DNA from 2 places in the Paenibacillus lentus genome. Region 2 is predicted to be linked to the other one. Evidence: riboswitches for the same ligand, from Rfam matches in the RefSeq annotation. Region 2 holds a riboswitch; the other holds the start of a gene.
The links. A riboswitch is a leader RNA that binds a small molecule or an ion and turns the genes downstream of it on or off. The one in region 2 is predicted to bind FMN.

Region 1 (9,346 bases), 1.6 Mb from region 2:
TTTTCCTTCATTTCCGAAAATCTGTGATTATACTCGGTGATAAATTCAGAAAAGCTCACGAGCATGTCATCGATTCGCGTGGGCCTGAAGCAGGCATGCACCTCTGTATAGCGCCCATCCTCAAAGCAAACTCGATGAAGCTTGTCGTATTTATCTCCATCTTGAACCAAGTTCTCTAACGTTAGTTTAGTATCTTTTCCTTTATTCGTTCTCGTGGTTTTCTTGCTACTAGCTAGTGTTTTAGCCGTACTGGCCGCTTTGGTCGCCATATTAATCATCTCCTAAGTTCTTATTGATTTGTGTTTGCGATGAGCTGATTTCTTTTCATCTGAAAATGAGCAAAGGATATATTCACTAGCTTTGAGATGAGAAGAAAGGAGGAGGGGTACCCCCTCCAGAGTCCTTACGCCAAATCATCCTCATCGTAAATCCGCATTACGTACAGATCGTGGGAATCGGCCGGCTTCAATGCCTCCATTGGAATATCCAGTGCGGAAGGCTCACCGTCAGGTTGCATGTTGAGGTTCCAGTTGTCCTCGATTTTTGCATTGTCGACCGTAATTTGCGCCGCAAAATCTTTCTGAAGATGATAGTCGCGAACAAGTACGTCTAGGACGAGCTTGAAGCTGCCTGCGAATTTATCGGAGGATGCGCGGATTTCCTTCGTATCCGGACTTGCCGCTGTTTCGTAGTAAACGATGATTTTGCTTTGATCCGGAACTTCGCCGCTCGCGAAGGAAATGGTTTTGCCGCTTACGGTATAACTGTCCGAGGCTGGTGCCGAGGCAATGTATTCGTAGGCTTTGCCCACTGTTCCGTCCGCATGGAGCAGGTTCACGCTGACCAGCGTTCCACTGCTTGCTGGCGTATATGTAAGTGTAGCGGTATCTCCATTCACTACACATACTTCATTTTTAATGACATTCTTTGCACTGGAGGTGACTTCATTGCCAAGCAGCATGCCCAGCATTTCGTTGGAGAACAGAGCATCCTGCAGTACGAATCTTGCAGAACGTCCGCCCGAGAATCCAACCAATTTAGGATTACCGCTGCCGCCCACGGCATATACCGTTTCTGCGGTGTTCTCAATGTTAGACATTTTAAGCGTATCGATTTTAACCTTCAGCTTACCTGTCTCAATATCGAAAAATGATGCTGTTGCAACGTCGCGTACTGCCCATCTATTTGTAACTGCCATAAAAAAACTCCTCCTAATAAATGATTTTTGTCCAATTGATTTCTTGCATATTGATCTTTTTAGCATCGATATTTCCGGTGTAAATGCCTGTGACGACACGGTTGTAATGATCTATATTTTCAAGTCGGTAATAGCCGTCATAGAACTGATAGATGCTCAGCTCAAAAATATTATGGATATTGATGCCGCTGGTTGATTTCCAGGACAGGCCCGATATGATGCTGTGTAAATTCATGACCGGTTTTTTGGCAGGCTTGTTCACCTTGCCCTTCATCAGCTTTTCGATCATTTCTTTGGCTTTGGAATTTCCAGGATTATACTCTTCCTTGTCGTTGGCTAATTCAGCCTTGTTGGCGATTTTTACAATTTCCTGGAAACGTTGAAAATTACCTTCGTGTAAGGTCATCCCATCTCCTAGGTGGAAATAGGGAGCCTCCTCTGCGTCTACAAGCTCGATCTCTTTTTGTAATAGAAGTCTGATCCCGTTGGAAAACGAATTTCGGAAGTGATCGTTCTGCATGAAGAAATAACACGCCAGCACAAATGCCGATTCAGGCACTTTTCCCAAGCCGGATACCCGTGACTTGTCAAACAATAGAGATGACAGTGATTCCATGTAGCTGCTGTATCCCAGCTTAATGACATCTCTCAGCTTCGGTGAGCGAATATAGCCGATATCTGTGACGAACACCGGCTCATTGGCCAGTAAAGCTAGATGAATGTCTTCTTCATGGGTCATTTCGGAGACTCCATCCCTTCCGGTTGATTCATAGTTAAGCACCTCCTTAAAAGCAAAATATTTATTTCAAAGGAATATTACAATTCCTATCACTAATACAAATTAGGATCGATACCGTTAAAGTCTTGATGTATCAACGTTTAAGAGAGTTTTCTATCACTTCACGAACATATGTTCCCTTATTTTTTTCATGCTGTTCCGCTGCCATTCCTTTTGTTTGGCTCGGGAGCATTCGCTGCAGTACTTCTTGCGGTTAGAGGTTTGACGAAGCAGGATGCCGCAGCAGCAGCAGCTCATAATCTTCTCGCCGCGCCACTCCAGGTAGAGATAGATGTAATTTCTGAAATCTCTAATGATGATTCCTGCTGTGTCCTGATCCGCCGCAAACAATACTTTTTTGCTCAATTTCTTGGTATTCAAAGTCGGTTCAATTGCGCCAAGCGTGATGAGATCGTTGACGAGCAGCCCCTGCTTCATGCTATTCGCAGTCACCTTGGCATCTTTGAATATCTCACTACGCGGCGTATTCACCCAATAGGAGTCATTGCCGTTCATCTTGTTGAAAATTTTGCCGTACACCAAGTAGACAAAGGCCAACCTTTCATGAACAAGGCTATTCAAGCTTTTGATGTAGGCCAGTTCTTTGTTCGTGATGACGACTTGCTTAATTTCCAAAAGCGAATGTTCCTGTTTTTCAATCGTTTTAACCCATCGGTCTAAAGTATCCTGCCATTTGACGCTGTTAAATTGGGGATAGTGGGTCTTCATGAAAAGCTCAATCTCCTCGCGAACCTCCAGCCGATTCAATCCAAGCGAATAGTAGTGTTTGATTAAACAGGTTATGGTTTTAGAAATTTTCTGATGGATATAGCCTTCCGTCAGCGCCTGTTGAACCAGCTTTTTTTCGTTAATGATCAATTTCATGCGGGTTTCAGCTCCTTATCATCAAGATCTTTTAACTTTACAGTTTCAAGCGAAAACAAATTTCCGCCGAAGGGAATGCTGCCCTCCAGATCCAGCCGCGGATAAATGATGGTATGACCGTTTCTCTCTAACAAATTGAGTAAGATTTGGTCGCTGCAAATGTCCCAAACGATTTGCTTGGTTGTATTTTTGCTATAGCATAAGTCCAGTAGAATATTGCACACATCTTCTGTGTTGCTGCATTTTTCATACACTTCCCGCTTGAAGGATTGCTTGAACAGCATTCTGGCGGATTTTGCTTCATCTTCCGTCATTCGAGATTTCCTCGCTGATAGGGCATGGCTCTTAACGGCTTCCTGATACCTCTCCAGCACTTCTGCTAATTGTTGATAGCTTCTTTTTGAGTAGGGCTTCGCTGTTTTGTAAATGCTGTAGTCAAATTCCGTTCTGGACGCAGATTCTCTTGTGCGATCGAATGCATCCTCAACCATCCAGCACAATCGGTTCATCACCGAGCTGCTGACGGAGAGGGGCATATAGTTATAGTAATTTTGCAAAAATAATTGTTCGTTGTCTGTTCGTTCTTCTTTGGATATAAGCTCGCTAAGGCTGATTCTGAATCTTTCCATGCAGTTCATTTCATAGGCTTTGATATGACTGCGATATTGTTTTTGCAGCTCGGGATAGATGTATCCGAAAAAATAAGGCTTCTTGTCAGCGAGGATGCGCAGATTCATTTCCCGATCCTTAGAAGCGTCGGCGGCATGGCGGTCATACCACTCTTTGGGCATGTCCTTGCTATTGATGCCTTTCGTTTTATCGATTGCGTTCTGCTGATAATTTTGACCGCATTGAATGCGATAGGTTAATGTTCTATATTCCTTGCTGTCTTTCGGGAACTTGGCGCGGACATCGAACATGGACGTAATCCGGTTTGTGACTTTGCCTATTTCATCGCCGAAGCTGTTTTTGTTCGCTTGGATGGTGTCTTCTTCGGTTACGATTTTTTTCTCGGCGATTTTCTGGACACATACGATGGCAGGCAATTTCTCGATACTATCCAGCAGCACCTTGTTATTAGTAGTGAGAACGGCGTCACCATCCTTGTCCGCTCCGTTCAGTGCATGGGCGGTGGTGTCCCATGAATTGAAAATCGTGACCGTATTCATATATTTGTACCAGTAATTCATTTCCGGTGTATTTTCCAATCGCAGAATTCTGATGTTTTCCGCGCAGGTCATCGGCGCTCTGAAGCAGGCGACCTGGCTGACGTCTCTGTCATTCCAGTATTTTGAATAGAAGGAGCCGGCAGGAAGCAGTCCCGTGACCTCCATGCCGAACATGCTCTGACAGAGGCTGAAGGGATCGCCTGAGATAGTAGAGAAGTTTCCGGCTACTTTTATTACGCCAACCTTGGCGTCGTTAATTCTTTTCCTGATCATTCCGTAAATTTTATTCCTGATGAAAGGATCATGAATGATGCTTGGCTCAGCCATAAGGGCTTTGGAGAAATCATTGCCTTTTTTGTGGAATGTATCTGTTGAAATGTTTTTGCCGTTTAAATACAGGATGCTCTTATAAGGATCGAGTCCTAAAATATCATTGATTTCATCCAGGGTCGGCGTAATTAGCGACCGGATTTGCTCGTCAGACAGATCCAGGGACTGAATGAACTGGTAATTAAGGTTTCGTTCATCCTCCAGCGTCTCCGGAGTCACTTTGGTGACACTGAAGGTGTAGTTGTTTTGCCGGCAGTTCTGGAGATAGTGTTCAAGATGATCATAGGAATCCCATAATTTGAGCATCGAGGCTGTCAGAACAATTTCCACCTGACGGATATCTCTTTCATGTCCCCAAACATCCTTTACGATATAGTTTTCAGCGATCTGCTCCGCAAAAGCATGGAAATCGAATGTAAACAGCATGCCTTTCGCAAATGCATTTCGAATGCAAAAACCGCTAGGTATGTAATTTTCCCCAAGCTGCTTGGCCCATTTTTCGCTAAGGGAAGGGAGGATCAGTCCATAACCATCGCTTTCGTTTAGTTTGATGTCATAATGTTCTTTGTATCTCAATTTGGGAAACTTCTTTGTGACTGAATCGTCAATTTCAATGACATTGTTGAAGAACGAGGTTTCACAATCGTTTACGACCAGAATGCCATTTGGATGGGGCACGGGTGTGCTCGTACTGCATACTAGGGATTTGTAGGCTTCAAGTCTGGCGGGGACAAATGGTATGTTCAGATTCCTGCCGTTATCAATCCTTCTCATTAGCTCGTCGTAGATGTCACAATTTACAAAGACTACGGTACTATTTTTCGCTCCGCTTGTCGTTGCGAGTAATCTTCTATATTTAATACCATTGATATAAAAGCCTTTCTTACTGTTTAAGCGATCATAGTCCTGATTGTTGTCAATAACAACGCTTAGGTAACTGGAAACGAATGAGGCTTTGTATAATTGTTTATATAAAGTGCTGAGCTTTTTTTTATTTGCAGTTATGTTATCTTTCATTTTTAAAGTATGAATCTGATCCCGGATGTTTGATATGTATGGATCTTGATTTTCTTGATGTTCTATTTCCAAAATGAACCGCAGCGCCGTACTATCCGCCAATGCTACGACTTCTTCGTTTCTCATCGCTTCTTCGATCGTAAGGGTAAGATTCCATTTGGCCTTCCGAAGCCTGGAGGAACGAATTTTAAAGACGTAATTTAAAGAAGCTGATAGTTTTCCCAATATAATTACCCCCTGGAGTATAAAGATTCTCTGCTGCAAGGATGATAATTTCCTGCATGTCTTCGTCAAAAATTTCACTTCGGTCGTCGATTTCATCATCGTAGTATAAATCTTGCCAGGTTTGCCTGGAATGTCCGTATCTCATTCATATCACCCCCTCTATTGGTGTTGCCGAAATGGTATTTAAATAAATCGAGATTACTATGAAGATTAAAGATTCTTCTTTAGGAAATATAGATACACACTCGAATATCGCACGTTATTTGTTGGGTTTCCCTATTGAAATCTTAGCCCCAGCATGTTTTAATATGAATGAATCGATGTTACCAATAAGGTAATACTAGCATGGATTTTAACGAAAGGCAAACACTCGTTCTATACAAACCTTTTTATAACTTTATATTAAAATTTGGGCTGCAAAGAGAGCTCGGTCGGAAAAAAGGGGGTGTATTCTTCCTAGTACCTATTGAAAACAATGGCTTGAAAATGATAGCTACTAGAGATATTCTTTTCCTCAAACATTAAAAAAGCGCAAGTATGGATTTCTGTTCGTACTATTTTGCTTAACCATGACCTGTTAGAAAAAGGGAAATTTACAATATATAAAATGAGAGTGATTATATGTATAACTGTATGCATTGTGGCAGTGTTTATTTAAGGAAGAAAGATGCAGATGAGTGTGCAGCAAAAGAGGTTGAAAGCCCGCTCATTGAAGTTGGCAAAGTATTAGTAGACTATTCTTATGACCAGGAAACAATAATCCGATGCTTTAGTATGAGAAGAAGGGGACATAGCATCTCTTATTTATTTGAGTGGCTTGAACCTGAAGATAATGAATGGAAATATGTGTTTACCGTGCATAGCAATAAATGTTTAAAGGAGCAGTTTTTTGATCAATTATTATAAAAAAATGTGACAAGCTTTGTTCTGCAAGGTGTGCTTTTAGATTAGCGCCTTGCTTTTTAGTTTTTTTGATGGTACGATTTTAACGAAGTCAGCAGTTACTTAGAACAAATCCATAATTAAATACTTTAACGTTAACTTCGGGGCAGGGTGAAATTCCCTACCGACGGTGATGACTGCTTCAGCCACTATATGGATGGTTTGAAGCAAGTATAAGTCCGTGACCCGTATGCACTTCATAATAAGCATGCGGCTGAGCCGGTGAGATTCCGGGACCGACAGTATAGTCTGGATGGGAGAAGTAAACGCAGAATATATGACGTATTGAGTACGAGTATATTCAGAACAGTCAAAGCATAACTTGCAAGTTCTAATTTTCACAAAGTTCATTTCGCGGATTGCGGATTATAGCGATCCATTGTGAAATTGAGAGATGCTTGGAGAGTTGGCCGAGTGACGGCGGATTAGGAAGTTAGTCCTTCTATTACCGTTTGTTTGCTTGTATTCAATTCATGCTTTCACTTTGCGTATCATGAACTCTCATTGCCCCATCGGAATTATTCGATGGGGCTTTTGTATTTATTTTTGCATCAGTACAACAGCTGCTCAGTACAGTTTGTCAAGTCAGCGGAGGTGAAACATACTTGGAAATTATTAATGACGAATACTATATGAAATTAGCGCTGGATATGGCGAATCGGTCACAAGGGCAAACCGGTGTTAATCCGGTCGTCGGAGCTGTTGTCGTAAGGGATGGCGAGGTCGTCGGGCTTGGTAGCCATTTGAAGCGCGGAACCCCGCATGCCGAAGTCCACGCGCTGAATATGGCCGGTGAAGCGGCTAAAGGAGGCACCGTGTATGTTACCCTGGAGCCGTGCAGTCATTATGGGGCGACGCCACCATGCAGTGAAGGCTTGATCAAAGCAGGCGTAAGCCGCGTTGTTGTCGCCTGTGAGGACCCGAATCCTCAGGTTGCAGGAAGAGGGATCGAGCTGCTGCGGCGCAACGGGATTGAGGTACAGGTTGGTGTACTGCGAGATGAAGCGATCAAGTTGAACCGTAAATTTATTAAATACATCACGACAAAATTGCCCTATGTTACGATTAAAACCGCGAGCACGTTAGATGGGAAGATCGCTTCAAGAAGTGGAGACAGCAAGTGGATTTCTAATGAAGTAGCACGCGAGCGCGTACATACAATGCGCCACCGTCATAACGGGATCATGGTGGGTGTAGAGACGGTCATCGCAGATAATCCTTCATTAACGACGAGGTTGACAGTACCTGGAATCTCGCCGATTAGAATCGTCGTTGACTCGAAGCTCCGGATTCCCGATGAAGCGACAATGCTTCACGACGGCGCTGCTCAAACGGTCCTGCTTACAACGGCGCAAGCATCCGAAGAAAGACGGGATTCGCTAACCAAGCGCGGTGTGCAAATCATTGTGTGCGGCGAGGGGCCGCAGGTGGATCTTCGCTTAGGTTTGGAGAAGCTTGGTGAGATCGGAGTGTCGTCCGTGCTTGTCGAAGGAGGAGGCCGCCTGAACGGCTCTCTGCTTCAGGAGAAGCTCGTCGATGAAGTGATTCTGTTCCTGGCACCTAAGCTGATTGGCGGCTTGAATGCCCCGGGGAGCTTTGTATTCGACGGCTTTGAGCTGATGAAGGATGCGGTCGCATTAAGCGACTTAACTGTGGAGCAAATCGGCGACAACGTTTGTATCGCGGGGTATCCTGTCTGGGACGCTAATTGAGTGTGCTTATGCTGAACAGCAATGGAATAAAAGCAAACCCTGCATTACCAATTTAACCCAAGGGGTCAGCGTAGTAAACATCAAAAGGAGGAAGCTGCGTGTTTACGGGACTAGTTGAAGAAGTAGGGGCGATTAAGTCGATCCAGAGCAAAGGCGAAGCGATGATTATCCATATAAATGCAAACGTAGTGACGCAAGGAATGAAGCTTGGCGATAGCGTGGCTGTTAACGGAGTTTGCCTGACGGCAACGCAATTCGACCGTTCATCTTTTACAGTTGATGTCATGCCGCAAACGTTTCGCAACACGAATTTAAGCCAGCTTAGATCGGGCAGCAAAGTGAATTTGGAGCGGGCAATGGCTGCAGATGGTCGCTTCGGCGGACATATCGTTCAAGGACATGTGGACGGAGTAGGAACGATCACAGGGATTAAGCAGGATCAGAATGCGGTTGTATTTGAAATAACTCCTGCGGAGAAAGCCTTGTTTAAATACATCATTCCCAAAGGCTCCATTACCATTGACGGGATAAGCCTAACGGTAGTTGCAGCAGAAGGGAATAGTTTCAGCGTATCGATTATTCCACACACGTTGGCAGAAACCGTGCTTGCCTATAAACGTCAGGGTGATTCAGTGAATTTGGAATGTGACATACTTGGCAAATACGTCGAGCATTTGCTCGTCTTCGGCAAGAGCAATACGACTAAGCCGGCAGGGACGGAAGTTCCATCGCCAGGTATTGATATGCCATTCCTAATGAAGAACGGGTTTGCATGACTCGCTTTAATTTAAATATATAAAACAGCTAGAGGAGGGGCATGAATCATGAGTGACATTCAATTGGATCGGGTAGAAGAAGCCATATACGACCTTATGCGCGGCAAAGTGATTATTGTTGTCGATGATGAGGATCGGGAGAATGAAGGGGATTTTGTGGCACTTGCCGAGAAGGCAACGCCGGAAGTCATCAATTTCATGATTAAAGAAGGACGCGGGCTTGTCTGTATGCCGATTACGGCGGAGAGAGCGGAAGAACTGGATTTAAAACCGATGGTTGCGCAAAATACCGATTTTCACGGTACGGCTTTTAC
Region 2 (9,346 bases):
GATGACGGATGGTATAGCGGGATGCATGACGATTCATCCTTGTATGCTATTCACCGTCAGACAGGGCAGAAGCTCTGGCAGGTCGACGCGGGATATGGCATGCTGTACTTCATGATGGGAGATTCGGACGAGGCAATAACGGTCTATACGTCACTCAACAAGGAGAAGTCTGAATATGAGGATAGAATACGTCACATTCGATTGAAAGATGGCCACGTATTATGGGAAGTTAAGCCGGATTTGGAACATTCGGAACAACAGATTATAGAGATTCACGGTGTGAAGAATTCTGTCTTGATAATTAATCGGCCGAGCTTAGGAGACAAATTGGGCAGCCTGGTCGTGCTAGATCGGAACACAGGAAAACAGAAATGGAAAAGATCGATCTCGGGTGATTTTCGGGTGTTGAACGTCGGAGCGGATGATCCCTATGTGCTTATTCAGGAAGGCAATCTTCTGCAAGCGAGAGATCCGAACTCTGGAAAAGTAGCTTGGAGCATGGAGTCAAAAGTTTCCAGCGGCGATGATCCCAATTTCTATTCTAATTATGCCGGTGGCCCGAGAATCGATCCATTTGCCCGGGAGAACACTCTAGAACGCTGGCTGCTTCATGGTAATCAGTGGCTTCTGGTCGATCTGGCGACAGGTCAAGAAGCTGCCCGGTTTCCCGCTAAGGCCGGGGAACGCTTTGAGGTGTTAAATGAGCAATACCTTCTTATACAGCGTCCTCTGCCTGGCCATTTCAAGAAAACGGATAAAGAAAGTTATGAATCTGTGCTCTATGATGCACTGGCGGGAAAAGAGCTGTGGACGGTGCAGGGCAAAGCAACGAAGGGCGTTATTGACGGCCAGCATTTATATTTTGTTATCGAAGGGATTCCTGCTAAGGCGGAGCTCAAGACAGGGCGGATAGCTTGGAAGATCCCCGTTCCGGCATCATTGGATATGGAAAGGGATTTATCCTTCATGGCACCGGGCAGCTATGTCGTGCTGAATGACTATCTTTTGCTTTCCTATGGCGACGATCTGTTAGTGCTTGATAAAGAGGATGGACATATGGCAGGTCGGATTCAGGATGTTCGGATGGGATATGCTGAACTAAGGGAGCAAGTCTCCAGAAACGGTCTTTTAAATAGGACGGGGGATGAGCTCTATGCAGGGTCGGCTAACGGCGCTTTTACCCGGTTTAGTGTGAAGATGCTGGAGCAAAGATTAGAGGGGCTTGGGAAGCAGGTGTATTTCATTAAGCAATAAATTGGAGGCCAGCGATAGTAGGAGATAATAGATAATCTGTATCTTATAGGTCAAACGAAGGGTTTTTATTGGTCTATTAGTCGTATGTTTGCTCGTTTTCTGTCGTTTATGAGCGATTTTGCCTAGCAATTGGGAGCTTCGACACATTTAAGAAAAATGTAGAATATTGTATTATTGTGTAGAAATAAATACATATAGTTTTAAGGAAAGGAAGATGAATTTTGAAGTTTAAATCTAAGAAGACGGCAATGATTGGAACGGCGCTTGTTCTGCTATTGACTTTTTCTGCTGGGGTATCTGCAGCTTCATCTTTGGAGCGCATTCAGGCAAATCTGAACCATGGCATATCATTTTTACTTAACGGCAAGGCTTGGACGGCAAAAGATGCCAATGGAGCTAAGGCTGTACCGATCAGTTACAAAGGAACGACTTATGTACCGCTTCGTGCTGTAGCCGAAGCTACTGGAGCGAATATTCGCTACGATGCAGCTAAACAGCAAATTTCAATCACGACGGGGCCGGTTGCGGAAACGCCTGGCAAAGGAGAGCGGACTCCTTTTAGTGTAAATAATGTATCTCACTTTAAGTGGAGTTATTATCCAAGTGGTATTACTCGCAATAAAGAGGATTTGCAGTTTGGAGAGACACAGTACGAGACTGCATTTATGGTTACCGGTGTGAACAGTGCGGGTCAAGGTGTTGCCTTTAAAGTAAAGGATGGTACACAAAAAGTTGGCGTGCTGGTTGGATTTAAGACTTCGGAGACGGATAAAGATTACACGGGAACGTATACGATTTCCGATAAAGACGGGCAGGCTTTTGCTACAGGAAAAATCGAGAGCGGAACTGTCGTGGAGAACGTTCTAGTGCTTCCTGATCAAACAACCGAGCTGTACGTCAAATTTAAAGGACCAGCTGGAAAAGATTCCACAGGCTACGTTATTTGGGATGAAAGCTGGTTGGAGAATTAATTTCATAGTTCCGCAATGCGGATGCTTAGCATTAAGCCGAAGGACGGCCACTTATGGGTGGCTGTCCTTCGGCTTTTTCTTTTTTATTTTTATAGTGATTTATTTTAAATTAGTGACACAGCGAGATTAATGGCGTATAATCATGAGGTGATCAAGAGTATAACAGATGTTTTAAATTAGTAGTACAATTTACGGGCTGCTAAATAAGGGGGAGAGCCTGGTGATTTCACTGCATGAGGTTAGCAAGAGCTATGGACAACAGAGAAATGGGCGGCTGGCCGCGGTTCAAGCGGTGACTCTCAAGATCGAGGATGGCTCCATTCACGGAATTATCGGCCCTAGTGGTGCAGGAAAATCCACGCTTCTGCGGCTGATGAATATGCTGGAATCTCCTGATACAGGCCGAGTCGTAGTAGAAGGTAAAGATTTAACGGCCATGGGCGAAGCACAGCTGAGGGAAGCGCGGAGATCGATCGGCATGATTTTTCAGCAATTCAACTTGCTTCAGAATCGTACGGTAAGCGGCAATGTTTCCATTCCGCTGGAATTAGCCGGTATGCCAAAAAAGGAACGGGCTGAGCGTGTCCGGGAATGCTTGCAATTTGTCGGCTTGTTAGACAAGGCAGACGAGTATCCGTCGGCATTGAGTGGGGGGCAGAAGCAGCGTGTGGCGATAGCAAGGGCTCTGACGAACAGTCCGAAGGTGCTGCTCTGCGATGAACCGACCTCTTCCCTGGACCCGAAGACGACGAATGATATCCTGGCGGTTCTACGTCATGTGAATGAGAGCTTAGGGGTTACGATCGTTATTGTTACTCATGAAATGAATGTCGTGGCTCAGATTTGCAAGCAGGTTTCCGTCATGGAGGATGGGCGCTTAACGGACAGCTTCACGTTGACTAAGCGGACTCCTGCCGTCAACGCCCCGCGCCCGAAATCGTACAGAGAACAACTTCTGGGTACGGAGGGGCTTTATGATGTTTGATGTTTCTGTCATTTTGGACAGCATGTTGCAGCATGAAGCTGAGATCCGAAAGGCGATTGGCCAGACCTTCCTCATGGTGGGGATATCGGTGGCAGCTGCCATCCTCTGTGGACTACCGGTAGGAACGCTGCTCTTTCTATGCCGTAAAGGTCAATTGTATGAAAATCGCTCATTATCCTGGGTGCTGGATGGCCTCGTAAATATCATTCGTTCTTTCCCGTTTCTTCTGTTGGTTGTGTTTATGATTCCGCTGACCCGAATGATCGTCGGTACGGCGATTGGCACACTGGCCGCTTCCATTCCTTTATCGATCGTGGCTATTGCGCTTTATGCCAGGCAGGTGGAGCAGGCGCTGCTGGATGTCCCCCGCGGGGTGATGGAGGCTGCACGCTCAATGGGGGCGTCCAAGCTGGAGATGATTGTGAAGTTTCTGTACGTGGAGGCTCGCTCAGGTTTGGTGCTAGGGTTAACAACGTCAACGATTAGTTTTATATCCTATTCTACGGTCGTAGGGATTGTTGGAGGAGGAGGGATTGGCGATTTTGCTATTCGCTACGGTTATCAGCGGTTTGAGACGGAATTGATGACTGGTGTCATCGTTCTGATGATTGTGCTGGTACAGGGTATACAGTTTGCAGGCACGACGATTTCAAGATGGCTTGATAAGCGTTCGTAACAGGGTTTACCGAGATTTACAATACTTAAAGATATATCTGGAGGGAAACATACGATGAAAAAATGGATACTTACGTTCTCACTGCTTTTGCTCTTCGTAACTGGCTGCGGCAATCAGGCCGCGAACAGCACGGTTAACAATGAGTCCCCGCAAAATCAGCCAGAGGCTCAAACGGAGTCTCAGGAGCAGGAAGCGGTCACGTTGAAAATAGCTACTTTAATTCCGCCGATGACTGAGATTCTAGAGCTTGTTCAGCCGCTGCTGAAAGAGGAAGGCGTTAATTTGGAGCTTGTTGTATTGTCCGATAACATTCAGCCAAACGATGCACTGGCGAATAAGGAAGTGGATGTGAACTTCTTTCAGCACGTCCCTTATATGGAGCAGTACAATGAGAATAAAAACGCCAATCTGGTAGCCGTTCAGCCGATCTACCATGCCGTATACGGTGCCTACTCTAAGCGCTACAAGGCAATGGAGGAGCTGCCGGATGGCGCGGTGATCGCCATTGCGAACGACCCATCGAACATCGGGCGTTCGCTGGATATGCTGGATAAGGCCGGAATTATCAAGCTGAAGGAAGGCGCAGGTATTCATGCGACACAGGCCGATATTATCGAAAACGAAAAAAACTACAAATTCGAGGAAGTAGACCTGCTCATGCTAGCACGGATGCTGGACGATGCAGATCTGGTACTGATGACGCCGGCCTATGCAAGCCCGCTTGGTCTAACGCCGAAGAAGGATGCGCTGTTGACCGAGACGGCGGAAGCCGACTTTGCGATTACGTTGGTAGCGCGTGAAGATAACAAGGATGCCGAAGCGGTGCAGAAGCTAGCTAAGGTAATGACCGGTCCTGAGGTGAAGCAGTTCCTGCAAGATAATTATGATGAAATCGCCATACCGGCTTTTGAATAATTATAGTTATAAACAGAATCCGGGTCTTCTCCAAATAGGAGGAGCCCGGATTCTTATGTGCTTCTACTGTTAATCAATTTGCTGCAGGCGCAAATCCCTGGTAAACCACTGACGGTAGCTAAGCGTACTAAGCAGAATACTAGTAATGGCGGCGGAACTGGTGAAGGCAAACACAATTAGGATTTGATACCGCACCGCTTCAACCGGATTGGCTCCGGCGATAATCATGCCGGTCATCATGCCCGGAAGCTGAACGAGTCCAACGGTCTTCATTCCGTCAATCGTCGGGATCATGCTTGATTTCACGGAGCGCTTCATGACATCCTGAACCGATCGGCGGGCGGTTGCTCCGAGGGACAGCAAGGTCTCGATCTCCCCACGTGAAGCATGGACGTCGCGCTTGAATTGGTTCAGGAACAAGCCGGCCACGACCATCGCGTTGCCAATCGTCATCCCGCTAATCGGGATAATATACTGGGGGGTGGGCTCGATAATGTTCAGTCCCAGTAGCAGACCCATCATTAATAATTCCGTTGTTGTAATGGCTACGGCCACTCTCCACCAGATTCCCTTCAGGCCTTTTCCCCGTTTAGCTGCATTTCTTGAAGCGATAATAATCATGAACAGGACAATGGCTATTATAAACAGCGGATGATTGCTGTGAAACACAAACTGAAGAACGTAACCGACCAGCAGCAGCTGCGCGGCAGCCCGGATCGTGCCAATAGCGATATCTTTTTCAAGGTCGAGCTTCTGCCATACGGAGATCAGCATCGTGACCATAATGAATATAATCGTGAAGCTAAGTGCTAAGAGAGACATAATTCCCTCCTACCCACCGGTTGTTGAAGGAAGCGGCGAGCAAGCTCTGATTCGGGCTGCTCAAAGAATTGATCCGTCGATGTTTTCTCCAGTAATGTGTTATTGCCCATAAACCAGACATAATCGCTGATTCTACCTGCCTGCTCTAACTGATGTGTTACCCAAATCATGCTAGTGCCTTCTTGGCGATGCCATTCTTGGAGCATGTCTTCAACCCGCTTAGCATTGCTTTGATCCAGTGAAGCTGTAATTTCATCTAACAAAAGTATCTTTGGGCGCAATAATAAGGAACGGATCAAGGCTACGCGCTGTTTTTCTCCACCGGATAAATCCGCCGCATTCTTGCTTAAATCGATGGCGTCAAGGCCGACTTGCGCTAGAAGCTTGTTCACAAGCTGATCGTCATAAGGAGTCTGATGAAGCTGATGAACTGTTCGTAAATTATCCTCAACGCTGCCAGGCAGCATGACCGCTTGTTGGGCTACATAACAGACGTTCTTGCGCCACTCGATAGGTTCGAATTGCTTTGAAGATACGCCTTCTAGACGGATATCTCCTTCGTCGGCAATGTCCAGCAGGGATAAAATCCGCAGCAAGGTACTTTTTCCTTGGCCGGAGGTGCCAAGCAGCGCAACCCGATCATGGCGAGATAATGTCGCGCTTACATTGTTAAATAGAAGAGCCTCGGGCGAATCGCTGTGGCTCTTCTTCAATTGTTCGAGCTCAAGGAGCTTAGGCAAGATAAAAGGCACCTCTTTTTTCATGGGAATTTATATAGTTCATTCTAGCAAACCTCCTCTGGGATTAGAACCCAGTGGCAATTTGTTTATTACATCGTTCATAACCTTACTTGGGATATGAGCATAGAAAGTAAGTGCGGAATAAACAAGAGGATTACATCAGCGGTGAAAGATGCTATAATGATGAAAGTGAAATGAAATTGCATGAAACAAATCATAATATGGTTTCAAATGTGACTTCCTTCACAGGAATGATCATTAATTTGTAGTAATCTAAATTTAAAGTAATAACAACACTGCTTCATAAAATACAAAATTTGAATATGGATCTTCGGGGTAAGGTGAAATTCCTGACCGGCGGTGATAGTCCGTTCCTTGAACGGCCTTCAGCCCGCGACTCGCAATCTGAAACTAGACTGCGACTGATCTGGTGTAAATCCAGAGCCGACGGTAAAGTCCGGATGGGAGAAGATCAAGGGTAAGCCTGCTGGTGGATGAGTTGTGTCCAGGCAAGCTTATTTGATCAGCCCCCGTATTGGTCGACGTTGTCGATGACGGGGGTATTCTACGTATAAGACTCCGTATTCAAGGTAAGGAGAACATCATGGAAAATGTATCTGTAGGAGTCAAAATCAAACCTTCGCAACCGCTGCAAGCGACCCGCTCTAAAAGTGGATTCTGGTTGGTCGTTCTGGGCGCTGCTCTTTGGGGGGCTGACCCGCTATTTCGCATCATCCTGCTTAAGTCACTCACATCCGCACAAATCGTGCTGCTGGAGCATATTATTATCGCGTTTATCGCCATTCCAGTTATGTGGAAAAATCGGCAGGAGCTGCGTGGCCTGGGCTGGAAGCAGGCTGGAGCCCTTCTCTTTATTTCGTGGGGGGGATCGGCCGTCGCTACCATTCTGTTCACGATGGGACTTGTTAACGGCAATCCAAATGCTGTTCTGTTGCTGCAGAAGCTCCAACCGCTGTTCGCTATTGTACTGGCAAGAATGCTTCTTAAGGAGCGGCTGCCGCGCCACTTCTCTTGGCTGATTATTCTGGCTCTGGCAGGCACTTATCTTCTCACCTTCGGCTTTACGCTGCCGATCGGGCATTGGAGCGAAATCGTTCATGTGGGCAGCTTGTTATCGCTTGGTGCTGCGGCTTTATGGGGCGGCTCTACGGTAATGGGGCGTCTCATGGTAGGTCAGATGAAATATGAGACAGTAACCTCGCTTCGTTTTTTACTGGCCCTGCCTCTGTTATTCGCGATTACCTGGAATGAAGGGGCGGCTTGGAATATTCCTACCGAGTCAGGTGCTTTTGCTGCCGTATCCTTGAATTTGCTCGGTCAAGCGCTACTGCCAGGCTTGCTTAGCTTGTTGGTTTATTATAAAGGTTTAACTACGACCAAAGCATCCGTAGCAACTCTTGCAGAGCTGAGCTTCCCGATGGTGGGCGTGCTTATTAACTGGATTGCCTTCCAGGAGATGATAACACTGGCACAGGCTTTCGGGTTTATGCTGATATGGATGACACTGTTCATTATTTCCCGGCAATCTCAGGAAACGCCTGAAGTGGCGCTTAAGCCTGTAAAAAATTAAGTGGTTCAACCATCATAAGTTCCGAATATAATATGGCAATAAAGTTAACAAGGTCAGCGGTTTTATCTTCCTTAGAGAAGAAGCTTGCTGGCCTTTTTTTGCGTTAGGATTCAGGGAATGAAATTTATATTAATAGTAAAAGTAAATGAGGCGATTGCGTTAACAGATGTTCTATATGTGGGGGGCGATAATGAGCATGGCGGAGGTAAATGACGTTCTTTTTTGTTATTGACAATTATTAGGGGGTTCGTTACTTTGTTATAGATATGTAAATTAATATAGGATCGAATTCAACGATGGATAAAGGAGGAGACGTACTTTGATAAATAGAGCGGCATGGGCGATTATCTTAACAGCTCTATTGGTGGTTGGCTTGCTTGCGGGTTGTGCAGCGAAACCGACTTCTATCATTGAAGGGAATTTTGCTGCAAATAAAACTGTAGGCTCTAGTGCAAACACAACGACCAACGGTGTAGCTAACGATGCAGCTAACGGTTTTGAGGGAAAAATTAAAGCGGAAACCGACACAGGCACAGACACTTCGACAAAGTCGAGTGAAAATTCGGAGTTGCCGGACGCCGGAGAACTCATTGATCGGATTATTGTGGCAGGAAAACAGCTGAAGAGCTTTTCGGTCGAAGAGGATTCATATCAGCGTATTATAAGTAATATTTCGAACACTCCCACGGAGCAAATCATTGATACGGTGGCAAGTAGCGAGGTCATCAAAGAGCCATTCCAGATGTACGCAAAGTCTAAAGCTAAGATGGGGACTGGGGACAAGGATACGGAAATGGATATGGATCTGGAGCAATATGTGACGGAAGATGCCATCTATATGAATTTTGGAAACTGGATGAAGATGAATGAAGAACTGAGCGGCAAAGCAATGCCAGCCATGAGGGAAGGGGGCAATCCTGAGCGGCAGCTGAAGCCTTATCAATCCGTCCTAGAAGCACTGGAAGTCCATGAAGAAGGAGAGCATTATGTCATCCGGGCCAAATTAGACAACAACCAGCTGCTGAAATTCGCCGACAGTTACCGGAATCAGACGAATGATCGCGGAGAGCTGTTAATGGAGAATAACTCCGAGGTAAGCTTCAGGAAAGCGAACATCGTGTTCACCGTTCACAAGGATACGTATTATCCTGTTGAAATCAGTTTATCTTTGGATATGGATAGGAATGTGTCTGGCAGCAAGGTCTCCATTGAAAGCGAGGCGAGGAGCAAGTTTTCTAACTATAACAAAATCAAACAAATTAAAGTGCCCCAGGAAGTATTGGAGCTTGAATAAACAGAAAGGGGCTGTCACTCTCTAGCTATCTCCTTAATGTAGTTTCTTAATTGCTCTTTTATTCAAATTACTACTTAATACCAACAACCCTATTTTAT

Region 1: linked by a shared signal. The riboswitch ahead of ribD (bifunctional diaminohydroxyphosphoribosylaminopyrimidine deaminase/5-amino-6-(5-phosphoribosylamino)uracil reductase RibD) and the one ahead of EIM92_RS21470 (DMT family transporter) in region 2 are both predicted to bind FMN.

Annotation. Positions count from the first base shown of each region.
Region 1 is NZ_CP034248.1:3,120,226-3,129,571, forward strand. Features, by position in the region: gene EIM92_RS13940 (hypothetical protein) at 1-269, opposite strand, end outside; gene EIM92_RS13945 (hypothetical protein) at 404-1,198, opposite strand; gene EIM92_RS13950 (hypothetical protein) at 1,212-1,937, opposite strand; gene EIM92_RS13955 (hypothetical protein) at 2,094-2,861, opposite strand; gene EIM92_RS13960 (RNA dependent RNA polymerase) at 2,858-5,602, opposite strand; gene EIM92_RS23720 (hypothetical protein) at 5,565-5,747, opposite strand; gene EIM92_RS13965 (hypothetical protein) at 6,224-6,508, shown strand; FMN riboswitch at 6,638-6,813, shown strand; gene ribD (bifunctional diaminohydroxyphosphoribosylaminopyrimidine deaminase/5-amino-6-(5-phosphoribosylamino)uracil reductase RibD) at 7,150-8,256, shown strand; gene ribE (riboflavin synthase) at 8,355-9,032, shown strand; gene EIM92_RS13980 (bifunctional 3,4-dihydroxy-2-butanone-4-phosphate synthase/GTP cyclohydrolase II) at 9,081-9,346, shown strand, end outside.
Region 2 is NZ_CP034248.1:4,732,447-4,741,792, reverse strand. Features, by position in the region: gene EIM92_RS21505 (outer membrane protein assembly factor BamB family protein) at 1-1,254, shown strand, start outside; gene EIM92_RS21500 (stalk domain-containing protein) at 1,476-2,225, shown strand; gene EIM92_RS21495 (methionine ABC transporter ATP-binding protein) at 2,446-3,210, shown strand; gene EIM92_RS21490 (methionine ABC transporter permease) at 3,203-3,886, shown strand; gene EIM92_RS21485 (MetQ/NlpA family ABC transporter substrate-binding protein) at 3,941-4,801, shown strand; gene EIM92_RS21480 (ABC transporter permease) at 4,871-5,623, opposite strand; gene EIM92_RS21475 (ABC transporter ATP-binding protein) at 5,611-6,363, opposite strand; FMN riboswitch at 6,687-6,840, shown strand; gene EIM92_RS21470 (DMT family transporter) at 6,968-7,954, shown strand; gene EIM92_RS21465 (DUF6612 family protein) at 8,274-9,248, shown strand.